One region of the uncultured Vagococcus sp. genome, then DNA from elsewhere that is predicted to be linked to it. Evidence: predicted binding sites of a transcription regulator. Region 1 holds the regulator's gene; the other holds the start of a gene.
What was found. Region 1 encodes NrdR, which represses ribonucleotide reductase genes. Its sites were predicted from a motif close to ACACNATATATNGTGT; they were not measured.
Positions count from the first base shown of each region.

Region 2: the regulator NrdR is predicted to act here: its motif matches at 3,831-3,846, upstream of RWN13_RS22460 (deoxynucleoside kinase).

Region 1 is NZ_CAUQJB010000021.1:11,504-19,647, forward strand. Features, by position in the region: gene RWN13_RS15515 (YceD family protein) at 1-563, opposite strand, end outside; gene RWN13_RS15520 (ABC-2 family transporter protein) at 671-1,447, opposite strand; gene RWN13_RS15525 (ABC-2 family transporter protein) at 1,450-2,253, opposite strand; gene RWN13_RS15530 (ABC transporter ATP-binding protein) at 2,263-3,063, opposite strand; gene dnaI (primosomal protein DnaI) at 3,252-4,181, opposite strand; gene RWN13_RS15540 (DnaD domain protein) at 4,181-5,587, opposite strand; gene nrdR (transcriptional regulator NrdR) at 5,642-6,115, opposite strand; gene coaE (dephospho-CoA kinase) at 6,284-6,877, opposite strand; gene mutM (DNA-formamidopyrimidine glycosylase) at 6,881-7,726, opposite strand; gene polA (DNA polymerase I) at 7,827-8,144, opposite strand, start outside.
Region 2 is NZ_CAUQJB010000050.1:1,927-10,070, forward strand. Features, by position in the region: gene RWN13_RS22435 (hypothetical protein) at 1-372, shown strand, start outside; gene RWN13_RS22440 (hypothetical protein) at 721-900, shown strand; gene RWN13_RS22445 (DUF4177 domain-containing protein) at 1,292-1,492, shown strand; gene RWN13_RS22450 (hypothetical protein) at 1,595-2,023, opposite strand; gene RWN13_RS22455 (hypothetical protein) at 2,260-2,667, shown strand; gene RWN13_RS22460 (deoxynucleoside kinase) at 3,128-3,775, opposite strand; gene RWN13_RS22465 (MFS transporter) at 3,892-5,067, opposite strand; gene RWN13_RS22470 (ROK family transcriptional regulator) at 5,096-6,076, opposite strand; gene RWN13_RS22475 (PTS sugar transporter subunit IIC) at 6,692-8,086, shown strand.

The DNA of each region.
Region 1 (8,144 bases):
TCATCGGATCCTTCACTATTATCTAATAAAGACGACAATTTTGCAAGACGAGGATCAATTTTATTTTCTTCTTGCTGCACTTTTCGCTCCATATAAGCTTCTTCGGACATCAATTCCCATGCTTCGCCTTTAATTGACTCGTGGGATAATTTTTCTTCCTCAGTTAATACTTGTAACGGAATCGACAATAGAATGTGATCTTCAACCGCCTCAGCTAAGTCAATGGTATCATTCTCCACTACCATCACCATGTCTTTGTCAGCGAGGATGTCCTTTGCCATTTCAAACTGAGCAGGAGTCATATAGACTTCTGTCACCTCAAAAGCAAGTGGCAAGCGCACTGGCGTTAGCGAACGTGTTGAAGGAAGGGTCAAAACCGTCTCCAGTGTAAAATACAACACATATTCCGACTTACTAACAGACAACATCCCTTTAACTTTAACGGGATCAACTGCTAATATTTCTTTATCGCGAGCCAATAACGATGATTCAATATTCAATTCTTCATTAATTTCCAGCGTATCGTCTTTGTATTTATTTAATTCCAATAAAGACCATTTCATTTTCATCACCTCTAAGCAACAAGAGTTATTATACTAGGCTTACAAGCCTTTGTCAATGAAATTTTCTTGACACCCTTCATTATTAAGCTGTTATCTGCCTAAGCTTTCTATGAGCCTGTGGATTGATAATGTCGCAGCCCAAAACGCCAAAATAAATAACAAGGAATTCCAAAAAGAATACCCGCCAAAGGCATGATAATAACTCTGGGATCGTTCACTCGGTCGATTAAGTACAGGAAGGGATAGTATTGAATTAACGCAAAGGGGACAATGTAAGTCGTAAACTTCAAGACATTTTTCCCATAAATATCAATTGGATACTTACTGTATTCCCGTGCCCCATCTGTCAATACATTCATAAACTCTAGACCTTCCAAGGTAAAAAAACACAAGCTTGCATATAATAAAAAGATGCTGGCAAACAGAAAAACACCACCGATTATCATTGAGAAAACAATCCCGATCTTCATCGGGGTCCACTCTACATGACTAGCAGTCACACCATATGCAAACATCACTATCGCTTGAATCATTCGGCCAAACCGTGTGAATTCGATTTTACTTCCAAGAACTTGCAAAATGATGTTTCTTGGTCTGACTAAAATTCGGTCAAATTCTCCGTTACCAATCATGGTTGGAAAAGAATCAAATCCCCGAAAAAAACACTCTGCTAAGGAAAATGATAGTAATATAATACTAAAACAAAGTAATGTTTCCTGAAAATTATACCCTTTAACTGTCGAGAATCGATCAAACATAAAATAAACACCTAAAAATACATTGAATGAGACAAAAAACTGGCCAAATGCTGTTAATATAAAGGACAGTTTATAGGCCATTAAAGCCTGCAAGTGCAAGTCCAAATACTTTTTATAGAGTCTCATCGCTACCCTCCTTGAATGACAACTTTTTTAACTACCTGACGTTCCAGTAATTTACCGACCATCACCAATATGACAATCCAAAAAACTTGAAGCAAAACACTTTGAGTCAAGGCCTCACCAGCCAAATCACCGCTGTACACCCTAAAAGGCACGTTTTGAATAGACGCGAAAGGCAAGAAAGCTAAAATCCGGGCAACGCCATCTGGGAAAAATGGCAGGGGTAAAATTTCACCCGATAGAATTGAGCCAATTGACTGAAAAATCATTCTTAAGCCGAAAGCATTAAGGGTATAAAATGACAGGAAATAAACAATCATGTTAAGGGAAATAATAACCAGTAAGGATAAAACCATCGTCATCATAAACAAACCAAGGACACCGATGGAAGCTGGGGGGATTAATTTATATGGCTTAGGTAAACAAAAGGCCACAATCAGAATCGGTAAACAACGAAGAAGCGTCCGCGAAATCCGGGTGGCAACCCCTCGAACAAACCACATATTATAGACACTGATTGGCCGAACCAATTCGTAGGAAACATTGCCACTTTGAATGCTGTCAAAAATATCATTTTCCCAAAACCAAATCATATACAAAGCTAAAAAGGCCTGTTGTAGCCAAACATAAGAGACAGTTGCTTCTAAACTCATGGGAAAAGCTGATGGATCCGACTGATAAAAAGCTTGAAACAGTAGAATTTCTAAAAATCCCCAGACAAATTGAGTCACAATCCCCGCCCATGCTGCCGTCCGGTATTGCAAACCGCCAATAAACTTCACACGAAATAATGACTGATATTTACTCATCAGACCACCTCAAATATCGTACTTTTGATAGAGAGTCACTAAAATCTCATCTAAAGTATCGTCCTCATGTTGTTTTAACGCTTTAAATTCAGTCAGACTGCCATCCAATAAAATAGTCCCTTTACCAATTAAAATGATCCTAGTGGCTAATTTTTCAATGTCTTGCATGTCATGAGTGGTTAAGATAACCGTTGTTTGGAATTCTTTGTTGATTTTTGTGATGAATTCTCGCACAGCTACTTTTGAAATAGCGTCTAAACCAATGGTCGGTTCATCGAGAAATAAAATTTTGGGGCGATGTAATAAAGATGCGGCAATCTCACAGCGCATTCTCTGCCCTAATGAAAGTTGTCGTGTCGGTGTTTTCAAGACATCAGATAAGTTTAACATCTGACTCAGATCTCGGAGGGTTTCTTGAAACACGTTTTCTGGTACTTGGTAAATATCTTTCAATAAATGAAAGGAGTCAATGACAGGGATGTCCCACCAAAGTTGAGAACGTTGGCCAAAGACGACACCAATATCCTTAACATGAGCCACCCGATCTTTCCAGGGGGTATTGCCGTTAATTTGACATTTACCACTATCTGGCGTTAAAATCCCACTAAGAATCTTAATCGTGTTGCTTTTGCCAGCGCCATTAGGCCCAATATAGCCGACAATTTCACCATCAGGAATAGTAAAACTGACATCGTTTAGCGCCCTTATCTCTCGGTACTCCCGTTTAAAGAACGATTTGACCGCATTTTGAAAACCGGCCTCCCGCTGCTGCACTCTAAACGTCTTACTTAAATTCTCAACAACAATCATATGATAAACCCTCCTTATTGAAACGTTTAACTTACAAAACAAGTGTTGAGGCTTCTTTTGCAAGCTTAACCTTCAAAATTCACTCGAAAGAAAACAATACCAAATAAAGAAACCGTTGTCAATCTCTTTTTACTTAAAATAACACCATAAATAAGGCCATCCCGATACAGGCTGACCTTATTTCCCTCTTAATGTTGGCGACGATTTTCACCAATCATATTGATTTCTCTGGCTAAATAACGAATGCGCTCCATGATACGCTTCGCTTTCAGAGGTTCATCTTCTCCCCGTTGTGTGACACTTAAATGTTCTTTTTCCAGTTGATTCATACTGAAGTTAGAACTGAAAAAGGTCGGTAACTGCTCTTGCATTCGGTATTGTAAAATAACCCCCAGCACATCGTCACGAATCCAACTACTCATGGAATCTGCGCCAATATCATCCAGCATTAAAATTGGCGCTTTCTTAACAGCGTCTAATTTATCGCCTGTGGTGTTTTGCGCGATGGACTGTTTCATCTCTACGGCAAAGGTTGGAAAGTGCATCAGGGTCGTTCTGTAGCCATATTCAGCTAATTCTTGAGCAAGGGCTCCTAATAAATACGTTTTGCCTACACCAAAAGAACCTTGTAAGTATAAACCTTGATGAAAGTGTTTCGGATTTTCCCTGTACTTGCTAACAAAATCAAAAGCCCCTTGTAAGGCTTCTTTTCGTTCAGCCGTAATTTCGAAATGATCCATACTCGCCTCGCGAATATCGCGAGGCATGTCCATGGCTTTCACTCGACCACGTATCTCCTCTTCCTTCTGACGAGCCAATAACGCTTCCGTCGGAACATAGGTCACATCGATGTAATGAAAATTCATAAACAGTTTAGGCTCATAACCAGGAGCAATCATCGTCGGCTCATTCAGTTTAAACTTACGTTTCTCCTGAACAAATTCATACAGTTTGGAATAACTTTTATCAATATCCTCTTTGGTTAATTGTTCCTTATGGGCTTCGATAAAGCTAATCACATCCGGGTCTTTTAAGACCTCTTGGACCAATTTGTCAAAGCGCTCAGACCAATCTCGCTGATTAATTACTTTTGTCATTTCTTTTCCGACATCTTCCATTACGACTCACCTTCTTTCCCTTTTTCACGCATTTTACGCAACTGCTCTTTAAAGTAATCTTCTTCTTCTTGAGACACTTTAGTTTCAGCATTGGTTTTGCCTACCCAGTCAGGTAACGTTTCTTTCCGACCAGAGGTTTGTTTACGGTAATTATTTTTACGAGGTGCCGATTGTTTTTGTGCGGCAGCTCCCATTTCTTTGACCTTAGTCATCGCATCTTCTGGCGAAAAAATCTGAGCCTGAGCCCAATCGTTAGCAATTGAATTAGCAAATTTCTGATTGACAGCCGCATTGCCCTTACCAACCAGAATATAGTGAATCAAGACATTGATGACTGAATCCGGTAAACCAGATTGTTTCACCAAATTCTCAACAGCCCACCGTTCTTCGTTTGCCACAAAACCGCCTTTTTGCTTTTTAATCGCACTTAAGAAAATCATTGGCGAAATACTTTCACTGGAAACAATGACTTGAATTTCACCATCATTGTAACCTAATAACTTCAAGGTATTCCGTCGACGAACCAGTTGATCATCGGCCGATAGCTCAACGGCGGCTTCTTCTACAGGCATTGTCTTTTGTTTCTTGACACCATGGTACTTCAAAACCACGCTTTTACGCAATTGATTAAGCGCCACTTTATTCGTTACGTAGTCGACTTCATTCTCAACTAAACTTTTCATCTCTAGTTCATTAATGCCATAAAGCTGATGCAAGGTAAAAACCGTCTCTTTTAACTCTTGCTGAATTTGCTCTTTATCGATATACAAACCATCTAATAAGCTGACAAAATAGGCCCAGTCAAAGGTTTCATTCACGCTGGAAAGCTTAGGTTTTTCCGAACTAAAAAACTCATCCTTAGCCACACTTAAGGTCACTTCATGTGAAGCAATGCTCTCTTGATTAAACTGATAAACATCCAAGAATTTTTTAGTAACGTCAGCGTATTCCGTCGTATTCACTTTTGGAATAGCAAAACGCTGCACAAGCTTTTGGTAGCGACGATCGCCGACACTGTCCAATAATAAGACAGCTAAGACGTCGTCTTGGAAAAGTTCTTCCGCCTTTAATGGCGCCTGTAATTCATAAATGAAATGGCGGCGTCCACCTGCCTCTTTGACAAATACCCGCAATAGACCGATGCCTTCAAGCTTAACTCGAGCATTAAATAAACGGGGTAAATCAATGTTTAACTGATTAAACAAATCCGAATGGCGCAACTCGTGACTGTCATAATCAGACTCATCTACAGCCGTTAAAAAGGTGTGATAAATGCTAAAAGCATCCATGCCAATAATTGGCTGATATAAATAGCTAAGTAATTGTTCATCATGACTGGTAATCGGAGCTGCCAATTTAACAGTAAAACTATCTTGCGGATGAAGTTGCTTCCACGAACTATTCAAATCGAGGCCTCCTTATGCTAATACGCTAATTTCTTATCATTCATTGTCGATTTCTCAGGATTCAGGCGTTTCATCTTCCTTATTAAGAATCTCTTGCATTTCCTTTAAGAAAACACCCATGTCTTTAAATTGACGGTAAACACTGGCAAAACGAATATAAGCAATCTCATCCAAGTTAACCAAATCTTCCATCACATATTCACCAATTTTTGTAGTTGAGACTTCATTTTCCCCAAGTCCACGAACCTTATTTTCTACTTGATCCACGATTTGTTCCATTTGTTCCATCGATACTGGACGCTTTTCAGCCGAACGGATTAACCCTCTTAAAATTTTATCTCGATTAAATTCTTCACGTCCACCATTTTTCTTAATCACCAATAATGGTGCTGCTTCTATTCGTTCAAATGTGGTAAAACGAAACCCACAGGATTCACATTCTCTTCTTCTTCTTATGGCACGGCCATCATCAGCAGGTCGACTATCGACGACACGAGACCCGTTGTATTGACACTTTGGACACTGCATGTTTTTTCACCTCGTGTATTCTATCTATTTTAAGTTACTAATAATCACTATATTACAGTTATTATAACATGAAAAGCAGTCAATGGTATAGTCCTTATACCCTGATAAATAAAGAAAGAAAGAACACCTTGGTATTTTTCCAGATGTTCTTTCTTTTAGTTGTTTAATCTAGTTGCAAGTTGCCATCCATTTATCTAACTGCTCCTCTGTTTCCGCAACAGTCCCTGAATTGTCAATTAAGATATCCGCCAAGTGTCGTTTCTCTTCAATTGGCAGCTGACTGGCGATTCGTTTTCTAGCCTCAGCTTCAGACAACTGATCACGAGCCATTAGCCGTTCCAACTGTATTTTTTCCGGCACGTAAACCACCATCACCTGATTGACCCGCCGATCATAGTGAGCCTCGTACATTAGCGGCACATCTACTACCACTAATGGAATTTTTTGGACCACCCATTTTTTAATCTCACCTGAGATAGCTTCCGCCAATTCTTCACTTAAAAGCTGATTCAACAATTGGCGTTTAAGCTCATCCGAAAAAACAATGTTCCCAAGTTTTTTTCGATTTAAGTGACCCTCTTCTGTCAGGATACCATCGCCAAAATGAAGACGAATTTTCTCCAAACCAACCGTTCCCGGTTCAACTACTTCCCGGGCGATAATATCTGAATCAACAATTGGAATGGCCCGCCTTTTGAAATAATTGGCAACGGTCGTCTTTCCAGTGGCAATCCCACCAGTTAAGCCTAGTATAAAGGTCATCTCTTAATCCCTCATCTTTCGTTGGCGCAATTTCTGACAAGTCGGACAATAATGGGTGCCACGCTGGGCCACCTTCGTTTTGATAATCCCTGTGCCACAACGGGGACAAGGAACTCCTGTTTGACCATAAACATTGAGGGAGACCTGAAATTTCCCAGCTTCTCCCAAGGCGTTCTTATAGGTCCGAATAGTCGTCCCTCCAGCTTCAACTGCCCGTCCCAAAACATCGATAATCGCTTGGTAGAGTGCTTCCACTTCTTTCCGCAACAACGTTCCTGCAGGTTGCTCAGGATGGATTCGGGCTTCATAGAGGGCTTCATCTACATAAATATTGCCTAAACCCGTTACCAGTTTTTGATCCAACAACAGTGGCTTAATCGCTTTACTAGATCTTTTTAAGCCGGCACTAAAAGCCTTCAAAAAAAAGGTTTCTGGCACAGGCTCTGGGCCTAGTTTCAAAATGCCACTGTATTCACTGGCAAGCCCTTTAGGTAACAGGGTCATCCGGCCAAACTTACGCACATCTAAATATCGCAATTGAGTGCCATCGGTAAAATCAAACATCACATGGGTGTGTTTGGCAACCTCGTCCTCTTGCTGATGGAATTCGTATTTTCCCTCCATTCGCAGATGGGACACCATCTCATAATGACTCAATTCAAAAATCAGAAATTTACCACGACGATTAATAGCACCGACTTTCTCGCCAATTAAATTGACTTTAAACAACTCTACTTCTGGACTTTCAATAATCCTTGGCCAAAAAACATGAACTTGACTAATTTCTTTGCCAAGGATTAACTGCTCCAATCCAGTGCGAACTGCTTCTACTTCTGGTAACTCTGGCATACCGATTACCTCCTATGTGAAAAGTTCTCGTAAAAAGAAGCTGAGATAAAGGTTAGTGACCCTTTATCTCAACGTCTTTGTAAGGACAACTTTTTAAGACTTATTTGGCTTCATACCAAGTGTCGCCATAACTGCTATCGGCTTTAAGTGGCACACTTAATTCTACCGCATTTTCCATGACTTCTCTAACAAGTTGCTCTAATTTCGGAATTTCTTCTTTCGGTGCTTCGAAAACTAGCTCATCATGAACTTGCAACAACATAGTTGCTTCCAAGTTTTCTTCTTTCAACCGTTTAGCCATTTTAATCATGGCAATTTTCAAGATATCAGCAGCACTTCCTTGAATCGGTGTATTGATTGCCGTTCTTTCAGCGAATGTCCGCAAGTTAAAGTTACGAGCATTGATGTCCGGCAAATA
Region 2 (8,144 bases), on a different contig from region 1:
ATGCTTGGTATCTCAGGTTTCGCAATTCTTGCTTTGCCTATTGCTTCCAGTCAGGGTCAATTGAAACCTTTTCTAATTGCATATATCTTCGTCGTTATTTTCTTGTTTTACCACTCAAAATCAACGTTACAATTCTATACAGATAAATATGTCCTCAAAACTCTTTTAAAAGAACAGTCTTTTAATAAAGACACTCATTATATTAAACTGTGGGGTGACAGCGCCAACCATAGCGACCGATTAGATAGAAGTTATTTATTAATAATAAACAACAAAGTTTTACATACAAGAGAAAAAGAAATCCCAATGTCAATGACTAGTAATCAATATGCTAATATTCAAAAAAAGCTGATTGACCTTGCCGAAGTCTAACTGATCCCTTCCTATTATCCAGCGTATTACCATACCATTCATTTGCTCGTAAGCTTCCATGTCCTTGCGTATACGCTCAAGCTCCCTAGCTGATACCTCATACTCAATTTTGCAATTGGCCCATTCAGCACCGCACCAATCACCATCATTATCGTTAAACACAAAGTCCTTGCTAACTCAATCAGTTCTTCTCTAAGTTGTTCTGATAACATCATAGTCATTTTCACACTCGCCTTCTTAATCTTCTAGGTATTAGTAATCTATTTGTTGGATTTTCTTTATGACTAACTTGTAAATGTTTTATTTCTATCTCATCATGTATAATCTTAGTTAAAAGAGGTGTAAGATATGCAAGAAAAGAAATGGTACAAGAAAAAAGTCTTTTATATCCCTGTAGCTATAATTTTAGGTTTACTAGGGGCTGGAGCGAGTTACGCCACTCTCTTAGATAAAGACGTTGACGACGAACTCAATCCTGATTACTACAACGGAATTGATCAAGACTTATTTAAGAAAGAATGGCTTTAGACACACTTATGTGACCAAGGATAAGAAGGAAGTAGCAGAAAGCTTTGCTAAATATGTCAATTTTTAAAAATGTCAACATGATATTTATAAATAACGTCCAAACCCTTGGAACACCAAACATAAATGCATTTTCTGAGATTATGATTTCTACTCCCGCCGCCTCCATTCGGGCAACCGGATCGAGTAGCATCTTGAAGAAACCCTTGAGAAATCAGGGTTTCTTTTTTTCTAAAAAAGTTTTTAAACAAAAATCATAGCCCCTCTGATTAAAAGCTTATCTCAAGCCACTAAACTGACCGTTCAAGCCTATTTTTAGTCCGTTTAGGAGATTCATATGACAAAATCATCCCAATAACCTATGATGTATTTATAAAGTTAGGAGGGTAATATTATGTTTGAATACAAAAGTGAAGTCTTAGAAACATCCTTTAAATGGGGAAAAGACAGTGCCAGTGAAAAAGACTTGGTTCAACTTGACCAGCTCATCAACACACGAGCTAAGGAAGGTTGGGAGCTTGCTACCCATGGTTACATGCCAAATGTTACAGCAACACGAAGTGCGTTTTTGATTACCTTTAAAAAACCCGTTTAATCATCTGTCAAAATAGTAAAAAAGGGAATTGGCATTGTGTCCACCTCCCTTTTTGCTGTTCTCTTGTTTTCAGATCATGCTCATCTATATTCAGATACTTCCTTAAAAACCATGGAGAGCCTGATAATCATCCAGCACTTGTTTAAATTCTCCTTGGTAAATTTTGAATAGCTTAACTCGTTTCCCCGTTACCATCACAAGGATTGGATAGTGAATGATTGTTGTTTTTGTAATAGTTGGTAGCACTTTAAATTCAATACTTCTAATCTGATTCGCATCTATAGTTACGGATGTAAACAGCTTTTTCAAAAATATTACACTGGTGTAAAAAATTAGATAATGATGTTTAAAGCGCCTTATTACATACCAGCCCACTAATAATAAAATAACACTTATTGAAAAAAGTAGGGTCTTCGCAAAAACAAAATTAGCCACTAAACCAATAATTAATCCAATTAAAATAAAAGTTAATCCACTCATATCATTATCAGCTTTAACTTTATACAAATCCTTACCAAACCTCTCAACCATTCTCTCTCCTCCTATTATTACAGTCTAACAAAAGTCTTTTTTTCTGACAATTATATAACACTATTATCAATAAAAATAACACTAATCGCCTCATTCAAAGAACCGTTAACTAGAGAAATTACAGATTTTCACAAATTTAATACTTTGGAAGCAATACAATTCATGATAAGATGTTGTTAGATACTAATTCAAAGGCTTCATGGAACGATAAACTTTTTTTCAAAGGAGGACATGCCATGAATCTGACCAGAATTTACTCACTCTTTCTGACCCATCAGGATATAGAGGCTAAAAAAATACTCACTGATTATCTGATATCCGATAATCAAGCAAAACAAAATATCCAAGTCTATTTAAATGCGGCGCTCGAACGAGCTGACTCGATTGATGCACTTGAGGCGATTGATCTCTTTAGTCATTTTTCGGATTTGAAATTGGTCTCAATAGACAATGGTGGCACCGTTGAGGACTTCCAATCAACAGTAATTAATCTTGAGGACTTAGAAATCTATAATCGATGTGGACGTCGCGAATTTAAGCAAATACTTAGTCCTCTGAAAATTTCATTCTATAATGAGCTGACAGGCTTAAAGGTGGAGGCCGATTTACATACAATCAGCTCAATATTGGAAGTAGTCCCATAAGTGACACTTAGAAACGGCTGGACATTTCTAAGCTATCACTTTCAAAGCCCAGTAGATTACCTATTGTCTGATTATCAAATAGCAGTATTTAGAAGGAACAAGAAAGTTGTTTTATCTAAAACCGTTCGTTTAACGAACGGTTTACCCGTTTAACTTAAAATAAATATTGCAATTGGTTACTAACATCACAAAAAACCAAATGAAAAGTTATCGCTATCATCGTTAGTAACGAATTGCTAATATAAAAACGGTTGGAATTAAGTCATCTTCTAACTCACATCACCTTAATTCCAACCGTTATTTTTTTTACAGAGAGACTAAACTTTGTGTCCAACCTCTTTTAATTCACCAAAAACAAAGGTTAAATCAATGCCAAGATTATTCTAACTTGTCAATCTTTTCTGTTAATAAATCCAGTGGAACGAAATCTTCAAATTAGCCTATGGGTTGTATCAATTCATTATAACTTTCGAATCTCTGCTAACTTTTCTTCCACTAGTTTTAAGACGTATTCTCGTGCCAAAGGGTCTTCCACAAAATCATGGCGGTCTCCATCTATTTGAATTTTAGGACTTTCATTATATTCTTCGAACCATTGATCGTATCGACGGTTCAGCTCTTTATAATAATCATATAGAGTCGGATCATAAGACAACTGTTCAAACTCACGCCCTCTTTTTTCAATCCGTTCTAACATCTTATCAAAAGAAATTTTAATATGAACCAATAGATCTGGGTGTTTTTTTTGTGCAGCAAAAGGTAACTCTACCATCATATTGTCCAATAACTCATCGTAGACATTCACTTCTATTTCAGATGCACGGCCGAGATCGGCATTTAAATGAAACAATAATGAATCTTCATAGATTGACCGATCCAATACATTATCCTCCTCTTGCATCGCTTGTTTAATGCTAGCAAATCGTTTATTTAAAAAATAAATTTGCAATAGAAACGCATATTTATTTGGTTCAGCATAAAAAAGCGGTAAAACTTCGTTATTGTCTACAGACTCATAAAATGCCTGACTCCCCAATCTTTCTGCAATCATTTCTGTTAAACTTGATTTTCCTGCACCAATTGTGCCTGCTAGTACTATCACGCTCATTGCCCCCAACTTCCAATCAATATATAGTGTTTTTTATTACCTTAACCATATTAACATACTATATAGAGTGTTTGTCAAAAGAAAACTATTAGTTGTTGATTGTTTATTTTTAAAAGTTAATTTCCTTGGCCTTCAGCATCCAACTGTCGATTCAATAACTCCGAAGCTACATACATGATCAGGCCATAGCCGATTAAGAAAATCGGTAAAACTTGCATGCCCAATAAGGGGACTAGAAAACCAAATAATGGGGGCAAAACCACCGACCCGGTATAAGCAATTGCCATTTGGATGCCCATAATTTGTTGAGCAATCTGCTGGCCAAAACGTTCTGGTGTTTCATGCAACATGGCAGGATAGATTGGCGCACATCCAAAACCAATTAGACAAATACCTAACAATAGAAAAAGATAGCTTGTGGATACAATAAGTGTCAAGGCACCTGACACAATCATAACTTGACCAATTCGGATCAATTGCCGGTTATTCAAGATCATTGAAACAAACCCAGAAATCAGCCGTCCAAACATAATAAAGCCAAAAAAACCCGATACGGCCATGGCAGCTTTGGCACTATCAATCCCCTTAACGTTAATTAAATAACTACTTGACCAAAGTCCCATTGTTGCTTCAACTCCGATATATAAAAAGAAAGCATAGAGAGCAAGTCGGACTTTTTTTAATGTGATCAAAGAGGTTAGCTTAATCGATTCTTCTTTATGATGCTCAACATTTCTTTTTTTCTCCTTTCCACGCCACATAGGTAAGGTGATGACTAACACAATAGCCAATATAAATTGGATGATTGAAACAACTAAATAACCCACTCGCCAAGATCGATCCTGTGATAAAACTTGAGACATAATCAGCGGACTAGTTAGAGCCCCAATTCCCCAAAAACTGTGAAGCCAGTTCATGTGATGAGCCTGATAATTTTCGGCCACATATTCATTTAAAGCCGCATCAACTGCACCTGCACCCAGCCCTAATGGAATAGCAGCTGCCAAGATCCAGATAAAACTTGGAGCTAAATAAAAGCCCAACAAAGCCGTAGCTGTCCCCAAAACACTCACCGCAGTCAGCTTTCCTGTTCCAAATCTGCGAATTAGTTTGCCACTAAAAAAACTAGAGGTAATCGTTCCAAAAGAAATTGTCATCGAGACTAATCCGGCATAACTTTGAGGCACCCCTAAATCCCGGTACATCTCCGGCCATCCAACCCCTAATAATGAATCGGGCAAACCTAAACTAATAAACGTAACATAAATGATACTTAAAAATAACGTCGCCATCCAATACCTGCTTTCTTCTGTATGATAATTAGTCTTTTAATACCTGAATTGCCAAGGTGGTGACACCTGTGAGATAGTCCTCTTTAAAACTCTTTAAACAGATAATCTCCGGCAACTTCACTTGATCAAACAAATCAAGTAATTCCTTACGGATGGCAAGCTCTTCCTGAAGTAGCTTGCCATAAATAACAATCCGATGAGGATCATAAGCAACCATCATAGTAACAATGGTTTGGCTGATATTCATCATCAAGACATCAGGATTTTTTCCCACTGCCTGCCAGTTAGCTAAGAGAGGCAATAAATTAACTTCTCCAACAATTCCGTTAGCACCATGAACTATCCGATCGTGGAGAAAAACGGCGCTGCCAGGTGGATAATTATCAGGATAATAGAGGGCGACCACCGTTTCTGATTGAATTTTTTGAGTGTGACAATAACCAAGTAAAACAGCATTGACATCATTTTCAATCGTGACTGGTAGCCCACAAGTTTCCTTCAAATAGGATCGCAAGTAGCTGCCTTTCAATAACATAAAGTCACTCATTTTAATCTGTCCAGCTATTTCAACACCAGGTAAACCAATCGCCACTTGTTGCAAATTAGGGTACTTACTTTTAGCTACTTGAATTAAATCAGCAAACTCCTCCTTTGCAACTTGTTGAAATTCAACTTGCCACTGTTCCTGTATCTCGCCAGCTAAATTGCAAATCGTAAATTCAGCCATATCCATTGTCACTTTTTGATACAAACAAATGGCTAAAACAAGTTGATAATCATAATTATAGATAAAACGACTGGCAGGTCTGCCACCGGTTGGCGAAGGATGGGTGAGTTGACTTACTTCACCACGCGCCATTAGCTGTTTGATTATGGCGTTAACCGTTACGACACTTAGCCCACTTAATTTCGCCAGTTCAGGTTTAGTAAGTCCTTGATCTGCCTGCAATAGCTCTCTAACTTGCTTCAAATTCAATTCTCGCATTAATTGCGGCTTACCTGTTTTCATGTTACCTCCATTTATAAACTTTATTAATAAAGTTTCTTTACTAAGATAATACCTTCTGTAGTTACTCTTGTCAATCATCTTTTCTGACAACTAACAGAATAATCATTAGCCTGAACCTCACAACATTCTATAGACTAAGATTTACTCTCATTCTCAATAATGATTTCTATTCAATTATTATGCACGAAATTAAAAACACTACTCCTTCTTTGTGCATATGCAAATAATAAAATAGAAAGATCTAGTTGAATTTTTATTGAGTTTTCACGACCATAATAATCAGCAATAAATGACCTTGCAACAGCTAAATGATTAATGAGCTAACTCGTCTGTGTGTAACCGTTTTTATTTCTGTGTATCGTGTTTACACACTAAAAAAACGAAATTATAACATTATAACGTTATGTAGTATACTTTTATATGAATAACCGCTTGGCACGCTTCTTGCTTATAATAACAGTGGAACTATCAATTTACTTTTGACGTGCTGTTCCCTATTTTTAAGACAGGAGGGGTGTCTGAACTGTTAGGTGGAGCTAACACATGAAATTAATGACGATTTGCTTTAGTCTCTTTTGGAGATTAATAACGCTTTTCGAATTAGGGGGAAAACAAATGAATGGTTTAATGAATTGGATGGAAAAGTACATTTTACCGACTGCAACAAAGATTGGGTCTCAAAAACATTTAGTCGCTTTACGTGATGCCTTTATTGCAACAATGCCTGCCACTATGGCCGGAGCAATTGCTACCTTGCTTAATGCTTTTTTAAGGGATTTTCCTAGAGACTGGGGTTACGATGGTTTTGTTGAGGCAATGACGCCTATCATTGGCATTAATGGATTTGTTTGGACAGGAACACTAGCAATTATGGCCGTTATTTTTTCAATGACACTAGGCTCTAACTTAGCAAAAGCCTATGGTGTCGATCGCTTATCTGGATCTGTCGTTTCATTGGCAGCTTTCTTTATGGGCTTGACTGATTCAGCCCAGGCAGTACTAACCTTGCCAAAAGAACTTGGCAAAGAAGCTGTCGCTATTATCACAGAAGCTGGCGGAACCGTTGCTGTTGATAAAGGCGTTCAAACCATTACTACTGGAGCTTGGGGTTATTTTAACTTCGGTAAACACATGGGTGGTTCTGGCTTATTTACAGCAATGATCTTTGGCTTTATCGCCACGATTATTTTCGCAAAACTCATGCAAAAAAATATTATTATAAAAATGCCCGATTCAGTGCCTCCTGCTGTTTCAAAGGCCTTTGCAGCTATCATTCCAGCAGCTGTGGCACTTTACACGGTTGGTATCATCAACTATACCTTTACAAAAGTTACTGGCCAACGAATGATCGACTGGATTACAGAAACCATTCAAGGACCAATGATTAACTTGTCTCAAGGTTTTGGTGCCGTGATTCTGATTGTCTTCATGGTTCATCTTTTGTGGTTCTTCGGTATCCATGGAACGAACGTCATGTCTCCTATCTTGCAAACTTTATATGGAACAGCCATGACAGAAAATACAAACGCTTTCCAAACCGGACAAAAAATCCCCTATAAATGGGTAGCAGGTAGTTTCGAAGCTTTCGTATGGCCTGGTGGAGCCGGGGTTACTCTAGTCTTAATTATTTCTGTTTTACTCTTATCTAAACGAGCGGATTACTTAACCGTCGGTAAACTTTCAATCGGACCTGGAATTTTCAACATTAACGAACCTGTTATGTTTGGGATGCCCGTTGTTTTGAATCCACTCTTTATGATTCCGTTTATTTTAGCACCAATGGCAACAGCTTCTATCGCTTATGCCGCTACTTTTGCTGGACTAGTTAAGCCCGTAGTGGTTAATGTTTTATGGGTAATGCCTACGATTGTCAGCGGTTTCTTAGCGACAGGTGGTGACTGGCGTGCAATTATTTTAACTTTAGTAAACTTAGTTGTCGCCTTTATCATTTGGGCACCATTTATTATTGCTGCTAACAAGATGGACCCCTCATTAGGTGAAACAGATTAATTTTTCTTAAATTAAACGGTTTCTTTACGATACCCTTAAACTTATAAGACAAAGGAGG